2 linked regions of the Aquibium microcysteis genome follow. The protein of the gene in region 1 binds, or shares a complex with, the protein of each later gene. Links are inferred from orthologs where the notes say so. Each region holds a gene or a part of one and is shown on either strand. Other genes may lie near its edges.

Region 1 (4,589 bases):
ATATGTGCTCGTACTGCCACTTTGGCAAGCAACTGATTTGCAATTCACCCATGCAATTATGGACGGTCTGGGCAATCGGCAAGCAACAAGTGCAGATGCGCAAACGGAAAGCAGGCCATCCGGCAGGCAGCCCGCACCCGCGTAGCCCGGCTCAGTAGGCCCAGCTGCGCGCCTTGGAGAAGAGGAAGTCGCGGAAGGCCTTGAGCTTGGCCTGGTTCTTCATCGCCTCGGGATAGACGAAGAAGGTGTCGAAGGACGGTACCTCCATCTCGGGCAGGATCTGCACGAGACCCGCATCCTTGTCGACCATGTAGTCGGGCAACATGGCGATGCCGGCCCCGGTCTTCACCGCGCGTCGGATCGACATCAGGTCGTTGATCTGAAGCGACGCCGTCCGCTTCGACCCTTCCGGCATGCCGAAGGTCTGCAGCGAGTTCAGGTCCTTGAGGAACTGCGGCACCGGCTCGCCGAAGGTTACCAGCCGGTGGCGGGCGAGATCCTCGACCGCATTCGGCTTGCCGTAGCGGTTGAGATAGGCGGGCGCGGCATAGACGTGCAGGTGCACGGTGAAGAGCCGCCGCTGGATCAGGTCGGGCTGCTGCGGCTGGCGCAGCCGGATGGCGCAGTCGGCCTGGCGCATGGTCAGGTCGAGCTCCTCGTTGGCGAGAAGCAGCTGGATCTGCACTTCCGGATAGAGCTCGAGGAATTCCTGCACGCGCTGTGTCATCCATCCGGCGCCGAGGCCGACGGTGGTCGTCACCCGCAGCACGCCGGACGGCTTCTCGGTCGTTTCGAGAAGCCGCGACCGCACCGTGTCGAGCTGCATGAGCACGTCGTGCGCGGTGCGGTAGAGCAGTTCGCCCTGCTCGGTCAGGACCAGCCCGCGCGCGTGGCGGTGGAACAGCGGCACGCCGATGTCGTGCTCCAGCGCGCTGACCTGGCGCGAGATCGCCGACTGGGACAGGTTCAGCCGCTCGGCGGCATGGGTGAACGAGCCCGCTTCGGCTGCGGCGTGGAAGACCCGCAGCTTGTCCCAGTCGAATGGCATCATGGTCCCCTTCCCCGTCGCAGGACGGCCCTATTCCGCCGCTTCGCGATGCGTCTCGATCTCCGCCAGATATTTCTCCGCCTCGAGGGCGGCCATGCATCCCATGCCGGCCGCCGTGACCGCCTGACGGTACACGTCGTCCGTGACGTCGCCGGCCGCGAACACGCCGGGCACGTCGGTACGGGTTGAATCGGGGGCGGTCCACAGATAGCCGTTCGGCTTCTGCCTGAGCTTGCCTGCGAAGAGTTCCACCGCCGGCGCATGCCCGATGGCGACGAAGACCCCGTCGATCGGCAGTTCCGAGACGGCGCCGCTCTTGCGGTTGCGCAGGCGGATGCCGTTGACCGACGGGGGCATCGGCGCCTTTCCGGGTTCCCCGACGATTTCGTCCACCTCCGTGTCCCACAGGATCGTGACGTTGTCCTTCTTGAACAGCCGGTCCTGCAGGATGCGCTCGGCGCGGAACTCGTCGCGGCGGTGGATGACCGTCACCGACCTGGCGAGGTTCGACAGATAGAGCGCTTCCTCGACGGCCGAGTTCCCGCCGCCGATGACGACGACGTCCTTGCCCCGGTAGAAGAAGCCGTCGCAGGTTGCGCAGGCCGAGACGCCGAAGCCCTTGAACCTCTCCTCGCTGGAAATCCCCAGCCACTTGGCCTGCGCACCGGTCGCGATGATCAGCGCGTCGCAGGTGTATTCGGTACCGGAATCGCCCTTCAGCCGGAACGGCCTGCGGGCGATGTCGGCCTCCACGATGATGTCGCTCACCATGTCGGTGCCGACATGCTCGGCCTGTTTCATCATCTGCTCCATGAGCCACGGCCCCTGGATCGGATCGGCGAAGCCGGGAAAGTTCTCGACGTCGGTGGTGATCATCAGCTGCCCACCCTGCTGCATGCCGGCGATCAACATCGGCTTCAGCATGGCGCGCGCGGCATAGATCGCGGCGGTATAGCCGGCCGGGCCGGAACCGATGATGATGACGGGCGCGTGCTTCGTTGCCATGACGCAAGCCTTCCAGCGAAAATGCAAAAGGGACCCGTTCCCGCCGGGTGCGGGAACGGGCTCCATCCGTGCGATGATCTAAGGTTTGCATGGCCGGCTGCGCAAGGGCGCAAGATCGTTTCTCACAGGCCATGTCCCATCTGCCGCCGTCGCCGGCCGCCCGGCAGGAGCCCTTCCGTCACCGCGCCCGCTCGCTTTTGGCAGATGCCTGTGGCAACCATGGCGAAAGATTCTTGCGCGGCGCGGCTGCCGGGAAGGACGACGCATGAAGGCAGACCTCGACGCGACGGACTGGAAGATCCTGCGCGAACTCCAGACGGACGGGCGGATGACCAACGTCGAGCTGTCGCGACGCGTCGGCATCTCCGCGCCGCCCTGCCTGAGACGCGTGAAGCGGCTGGAAGAGAGCGGCGTGATCCGCGGCTACCGCGCGCTCCTCAATGCTCCGGCGCTCGGCTATGACGTCGTGGCCTTCTGCCTCGTGGGCCTTCACCGACAGGCCGAAGGCGACATCCGCGCCTTCGCAGAGCTCGCGCTGGGCTGGTCGATGGTCCGCCAGGCCTGGATGATGTCGGGGGAAACCGACTTCCTCCTGCATTGCGTGGCCAGGGACCTGTCGAGCTTCCAGGAATTCGTGCTGTCGGGCCTGACGGCGGCTCCGAACGTCGATACCGTGCGCACGGCGCTCACCATCCGACAGGTCAAGGACGAAGGGCTCCTTGCGATCTGAACTCCCAGCCGAACGGACAGAAACCTTTGCAGCTATCGCTTGGACGGCCGAAAGACCGCATCGCCTACTACCTCGCAGGCATCATGCGCGACGCCTTGCCCTACCGCGTGTTCGAGGCACGACGCCGGAGGCTGTTCGCGCGTCTCGCGGAGCGGCCGGAGAACGCCGCCGATCTCTTTTCCAGGGTCCGCTACTACAACAAGATGTCACCGGGAGGGGACGCCGAAGGCGCGATTCCCATCCGGTCGATCCCCCTGAAGCACAGCTACTACTACTATGACCTCAAGGGAGACGCCAAGCATTTCGGGCCGCACCGGCGGCTCCGGCACAGGTTCGGCGACGTCATCAGGGTGCCGCCCGAACCCACGATCGTGAAGAGCCGGCCCGTGGGCGGCGACAATGCCAATTCCGTGGTCATGAAGCTCGACCGACTGCGCCACTTCTTCATGCCGAGGGACGATCGCGGTTTCGACGACAAGCAGCCCTTTGCCGTCTGGCGCGGGAGCATCGGCAATCCAGCCCGGATGCGGCTCGTCGAGCGTTTCGTCGATCATCCGCGGCACGACATCGGTTTCAGCGCCGGTTCGCCTCCCGGGCTGGCCAAAGCGCGTCTCTCCATTCGGGACCATCTGGCTTTCCGCTATGTGATCTCGGTGGAAGGCAATGATGTGGCCACGAATCTCAAATGGATCATGGCATCGAACTCCGTGTGCCTGATGCCCAGGCCCCGCTTCGAGACCTGGTTCATGGAGGGCCGGCTCGTGCCGGGCGTGCATTACGTCGAACTGCAGGACGACTTCGCCGATCTCGAGGAGAAGGTTGCCTTCTGCGAGGCCAACCCGGAGCAGGTGATGGCGATCGTTGCCAACGCGCAACGGCACGTGTATCAGTTCACACGCCCTGATTGCGAAAGCCAGGTGTCGCTGCTCGTGCTCCAGAAGTACCTCGAATGCACCGGCCAGATCGACCCCGAGCCCTTCTCCTCGATGTTCTACGACGCCGATTGATGCAGCTGCTTAATTCCGCCGACTTCCTCGGCGAGACGCCGGGATGAACGGCGCATTCGATCCGAGGCTCGGTAGAGACGACCAGGAGGGGAGTTCGCGCGCATCCGCCCGCGGCGAGGACGGAACGGAAACAAATCCTGTGGAAGGGTGCAGAACAGTGGGCAGACAATGGACATGAACGGCTCGGGCCCGAACGGCTCCGGCGAGAGACCGGGCGTCGGTCGAGCCGGAGGGAGTGTCGCGAGCGCTCCCGCACACACGTCGTCGACGGCGTCGGCTCTCGGATCCGTTTCCGCCTTCATCATCTGCAAGAACGAAAGGACGGCAATCGGTGCCTGTCTCGACAGTCTCGCCGGCTTCGGCGACGTGGTCATCGTCGACTCCGGGTCGACCGACGGAACGCTCGACCTGATCGACCATTACCGGTCGCTCGGCTGGCCGATCCGCCTCTTTCACCGCGACTGGCCCGGCTTCGCCGCTCAGAAGCAGTTCGCGCTGGAACAGTGCCGCAACGAATGGTGCCTCAGCATCGACTGCGACGAGCGCCTGTCGGACGACCTGCGGCAGGCGATGTCCCGGCTGCCGCTCGACCGGCCGGAGCCCGCCGCCTATTCGGTCGGCCGCCGCGACTGGCTGCCTGGCTACGGCTACGCGCCGCGTCTGGTCCACACCCATCGCCATGCCCGGCTGTTCCGCCGAAGCCGTGCCCGCTACGACCTTTCGGCGCTGCTGCACGAGGGGCTGGTCATCGACGGGAGCGTCGTGCCGATCCCCGCGGGACGCCTGCTTCACTTCCGCA
Region 2 (4,382 bases), 3.1 Mb from region 1 along the record:
CGAGGATGTCGACACCTTCGTTACCGCTGCCGGGCTCCGTCACGTCGCGATTCCTCCATCCGCGCTTTTTTCATCGCGGCAAAGGCATTCACAAGCTACCGGCGCCACGGCGGACAGCGCGGCGGCGTGCTGCCCGACTTCTTCATCGGGGCGCATGCCGCCGTTCTCGACTGCGCCCTTCTGACGTGCGACACGGGCCGGTATCGCACCTACTTTCCGACTGTCCGGCTCATGACGCCCGGTGAGACCTGATCAGAACCCGATCGCGTGCAGCGCCGCGCCGTTGCGCTTGAGCCAGGCCTTGGCCTCGTCGGTGCGGGGGTTGAGCGTGCGGCAGAGCTTCCAGAATTTCGGCCCGTGGTTCATCTCCTTCAGATGCGCCACCTCGTGGGCGACGAGGTAGTCGATCACCACCGGCGGGGCCATCATGATGCGCCAGGAGAAGGAGAGGTTGCCGTCGGACGAACACGAGCCCCAGCGGCTGGTGGTGTCCTTGAAGCGAACGGCCTTGGCCTTGCGGCCGACGGCGGCCGTATGCTTCGCCACCAGCGGCTCGATGTCGCGTTTCGCCTCTCGCTTGAGGAAGTCGGCGAGGCGGCGCGGCAGATGGGCGCGGTCGCCATGGACGATCAGCGCCGGCATCCCGTCGACCGTGTCGACCGAGACGCTGCCGCGCGCCGAAGGCTCGTGCACGATCAGGTGCGGCACGCCGCGCAGCGGCAGCTTCGCGCCGGGGCGCAGCTGCGGCCGGTCGGGCAGCTTGCCGAGCTTCTCCTCCAGCCAGCCGTGGTGCCGGTCGAGGAAGCGGTCGACCTCGCGCTCCGGCAGGCCCGGCGGCACGGTGACCCGCAGGCCGCGTCCCCCGACGTCGATCCGGAGCGTCAGCCGCTTCGCCCGGGCGTTCTCGACGACGCGCAGCGGCAGTTCGCGTCCGGCGACGACATGCGTCCGCTCCTCCGGCTCGGCGGGCGGCGGCGGAAGGCGGACGGGTCGCTTGAGGAAACCGGGCAGCATGGGTGAGAAGGATAGACGATTCGGGGTGGGGATGAAGCGGGGATGCAACGACAAGGAAATGTCGGCGCTCCGCGATACCCCCCTCTGCCTGCCGGCATCTCCCCCTCAAGGGGGGAGATCGGCAGCTTCGTCTTGGCGCCCGTTCTGCAACGATGGCACTTGGGCGCAATCGGCGGTGACATCGATCTCCCCCCTTGAGGGGGAGATGCCGGCAGGCAGAGGGGGGTGTGAAGGAACGCGGACACTCAATTCTATGCAAATGTCACACCTCAACGAAAAAGCCCGGCGCGAAGGCCGGGCTCGTCTCGATGCTGCGATCAGCCGATCAGACGTTGCCGCCGATCCAGGCCGAGAGCGCGGTTTTGGGCGAGGCGCCGACCTTCATGTCGGCGACCTGACCGCCCTTGAACAGCATCAGCGTCGGGATGGAGCGGATGCCGTACTGGGCGGCGATCTCGGGGTTCTCGTCGATGTTGACCTTGGCGATCTTCACCTTGCCGGCCATCTCGTTGGAAATCTCCTCGAGCGACGGGGCGATCATCTTGCAGGGGCCGCACCACTCGGCCCAGAAATCGACGACCACCGGCTCGGCTGCGTCGAGCACTTCGGCCTGGAAGCTGTTCTTGTCGGCTTTGACGGTGGACATCCGGTGTCTCCTCGGCGGGGGCTGCGGCACTCGGCCGGTCCCGCAACAGATTACGTTCCGCGCATATGTGGTCGGCCGGGCGGCCGCGTTCAAGGCGTGTTCTGTCACGCTGCCGTGAGTCGGACAAGGGCGGCGTCGAGCAGCGTCTGCGGCAGCACGACGAGATGCGGCCCCTCGGTGAAGAGCAGCGCCGCCTCAACCCGCTTCCCAGGATAGAGCGGGACGAGCAGCGCCTGGTAGAGCGCGAGCTGGGCGACATATGTGTCGGGCACCGCATCGAGGTCTCGCGGCGGCGGGCGGTTGGTCTTGTAGTCGACGATCAGAACCGCGTCGCCGGTGACGGCAAGGCGGTCGATCTTGCCGGAGACCGCGCGCGGGCGCCCGGCCACCTCCAGCGTGCCCATGACCGAGACCTCGGCGCGCGAGCCCGGCGAAAAGACCGGCGCGAAGGCGGGCTCACGCAGCACGGCGTCGACCGATTGCCACAGCGCCTCGCGCTCGACCGCGCTCCAGCCATTGCACGCACGGTCGAGGTAGCGGCCGGCAGCCGCCTCGCGATCGGCCGGCGTCACATCGGGCAGGCTCTGTAGCAGCCGGTGGACGGCGGTGCCGCGCGCCGCCGCGAAGGAGGTGCCCGAGACGGCGGCGAGCACGGGTGAGGCCGAGAGCGGGCCGATGTCCTCGCCCTCGCCGATCAGCGCGCCGGCGCCGGAGGGCGCCAGCGGCCGCGGGAAGGCGCGGGAGCGCGCGAGCCGTTCCGTCAGGCGCGGCGGCAGGGCGTCCGGCGCGGGTTGAACGGCCGCCCCGTCTTCCGCCGGCGCCAGCGGCCGGTCGGGCGTGATGCGGAAGCGGCGGATGCGCAGGCCGGTCTGCGGATGGCGGACCTCTTCCACCGCGGCCCTCGAGAAGCCCGCTTCGACGAGGCGATGCCAGATGCCCTCCTGCGGCTCGCGCATGCCGCGATAGCCGCAGACGATCAGCCTGTCCTCCGCCCGCGTCATGCCGACGTAGAGCAGGCGGCGGTACTCCTCCTTCGCCTTTTCGCCGATCGCCCGGCCGATGCCGCGCGACAGGCGGTTCTGGACGTCGGAGGACGACCGCCAGACGAAGCCGTCGCCGGGCCACAGACCCTTCCTCGACGGGATCGGCAGGAGGCGCGGCAGGTGCGTGTCGGAAAAGGGCGCGCTGCCATTGTCGACGAGGAAGACCAGCGGCGCCTCAAGTCCTTTCGACGCATGCACGGTCATGATGCGCACCTCGTCGCGCGTCTGGTCCATCTCGCGCTTGATGTCCGGCCCCGCGTTTTCCAGCGCGGCCAGGAAAGACTCGAGCCCGGCCGGGCCCGCCTTTTCGGCGGCGAGGCAGAAGCCGAGGAACTCGTCGAGGATTTCTCCGGCCTCGTGGCCGAGCCGGGCGATCATCGCGCGGCGCACGCCGTCGCGGCCGAGGATGGCGGCGTAGAACTCGAACACCGGGCGGCCGTCGGCCTCGTCGCGCCATCGATGCAGAGCGTCCGCCACGGGCCGCCAGAGCGGATCGCCGGTCGCGGCGCGGCCCTCCAGCACGTCCCACAGCGACCGGCGGCCACGCGCATGGGCGAGCGCGTACAGGTCGTCCTCCGACCGGCCGAAGACCGGGCTCTTCAGCAGGGCGGCCAGCGACAGGTCGTCATTGGGCTGCAGCACGAAGCGGCCGAGCGCGATCAGGTCCTTCACCGCGATGTGGGCGCGCAGGTTGAGCCGGTCGGCGCCCGCCACCGGAATGCCCCGGTTCTTGAGGCCGCGGGCGAGCGCGTGGATGAAGCGGTCGCGCTTGCGCACCAGCACCAGCACGTCGCCCGGTCGCACCAGCCGGCCCTTGCCGGGCAGAGGCTCGCCCGCCTTCAGCCAGCCGTCGATGGTGCGCGCCATGGTCTCGGCCAGCTGGACCGCGGGTGCGGAGGCATGGTCCACCGGCTCGGTCCAGTCCTCGGGCGCCTCGACGGCTTCCGGTGCGATCTGGTCCCAGAGTTCGACCACCCCAGGCTCGCCCGCGCGGATCGCCCTGTGCTCGATGCCCTCGGGATCGACGGTCAGCCCCGCGCGCGCCTCGTCGCCGGAGAAGACGAGGTCGACGGCCCTGAGCACGTCCTCGGTCGAGCGGAAGGAATGGGTGAGGCGCACACGGGCGAAACTCGCCTGCGCCGCCTCGACCTTCTCCCGGAAGACATGGCCATGATCGCCGAAGGCCCGGGGCTCGGCGCCCTGGAAGGAGTAGATCGACTGCTTCTCGTCGCCGACGGCGAAGATGGTGCGATGGGCATTGTCACGCGCGCCGGCACCGGTGAAGAACTCCTCGGCCAGCCGCGCCACGACCTGCCACTGGTCGGGGCTGGTGTCCTGCGCCTCGTCGACCAGGATGTGGTCGATCCCCTGGTCGAGCTTGTACTGGATCCACGGCCCGACATCCGCACGCGACAGGAGCCGCACGGTGCGGGTGATCAGGTCGTTGAAGTCGAGGAATCCGCGCGCGCTCTTCAGCCTCTCGTAGCGTGCGATCAGCCAGTCGGCGATGGTCAGCGCGGCACGCGTCGCCTTGAGCATGCGGAAGGCGGCGAGCCGGTCGCAGGCGTCGATGAGGGCCGTGCAGGCGCGGGCATGCTCGTCGGCAAAGGCGGGAAAGTGTTCGGCAACGCCCTTCGAGAGCACCTGCTTGACCGTTTTCGGCTCCCAGTCGGGCTTGC

The links.
Region 2: the proteins of trxB (region 1) and trxA are in contact, whole or in part, in a crystal structure (PDB 1F6M), measured with the Escherichia coli proteins. The link is inferred for Aquibium microcysteis from one-to-one orthologs.

What each region holds. Positions count from the first base shown.
Region 1 is NZ_CP061080.1:2,157,148-2,161,736, forward strand. Bases 67-2,943 are described here. They hold trxB (thioredoxin-disulfide reductase), read right to left. Parts: upstream 2,054-2,943; coding sequence 1,079-2,053; downstream 67-1,078. Other genes in these bases: IAI54_RS09935 (LysR family transcriptional regulator), read right to left, coding at 152-1,048; IAI54_RS09945 (Lrp/AsnC family transcriptional regulator), read left to right, coding at 2,319-2,783; IAI54_RS09950 (glycosyl transferase family 90), read left to right, coding at 2,810-2,943. Also shown: more of IAI54_RS09950, read left to right, coding at 2,944-3,790; IAI54_RS09955 (glycosyltransferase family 2 protein), read left to right, coding at 3,965-4,589.
Region 2 is NZ_CP061080.1:5,207,551-5,211,932, reverse strand. Bases 1-2,878 are described here. They hold trxA (thioredoxin), read right to left. Parts: upstream 1,661-2,878; coding sequence 1,340-1,660; downstream 1-1,339. Other genes in these bases: addA (double-strand break repair helicase AddA), read right to left, coding at 1,765-2,878; IAI54_RS24510 (M48 family metallopeptidase), read right to left, coding at 253-1,014. Outside these bases: more of addA, read right to left, coding at 2,879-4,382. UniProt on the Escherichia coli protein: Participates in various redox reactions through the reversible oxidation of its active center dithiol to a disulfide and catalyzes dithiol-disulfide exchange reactions.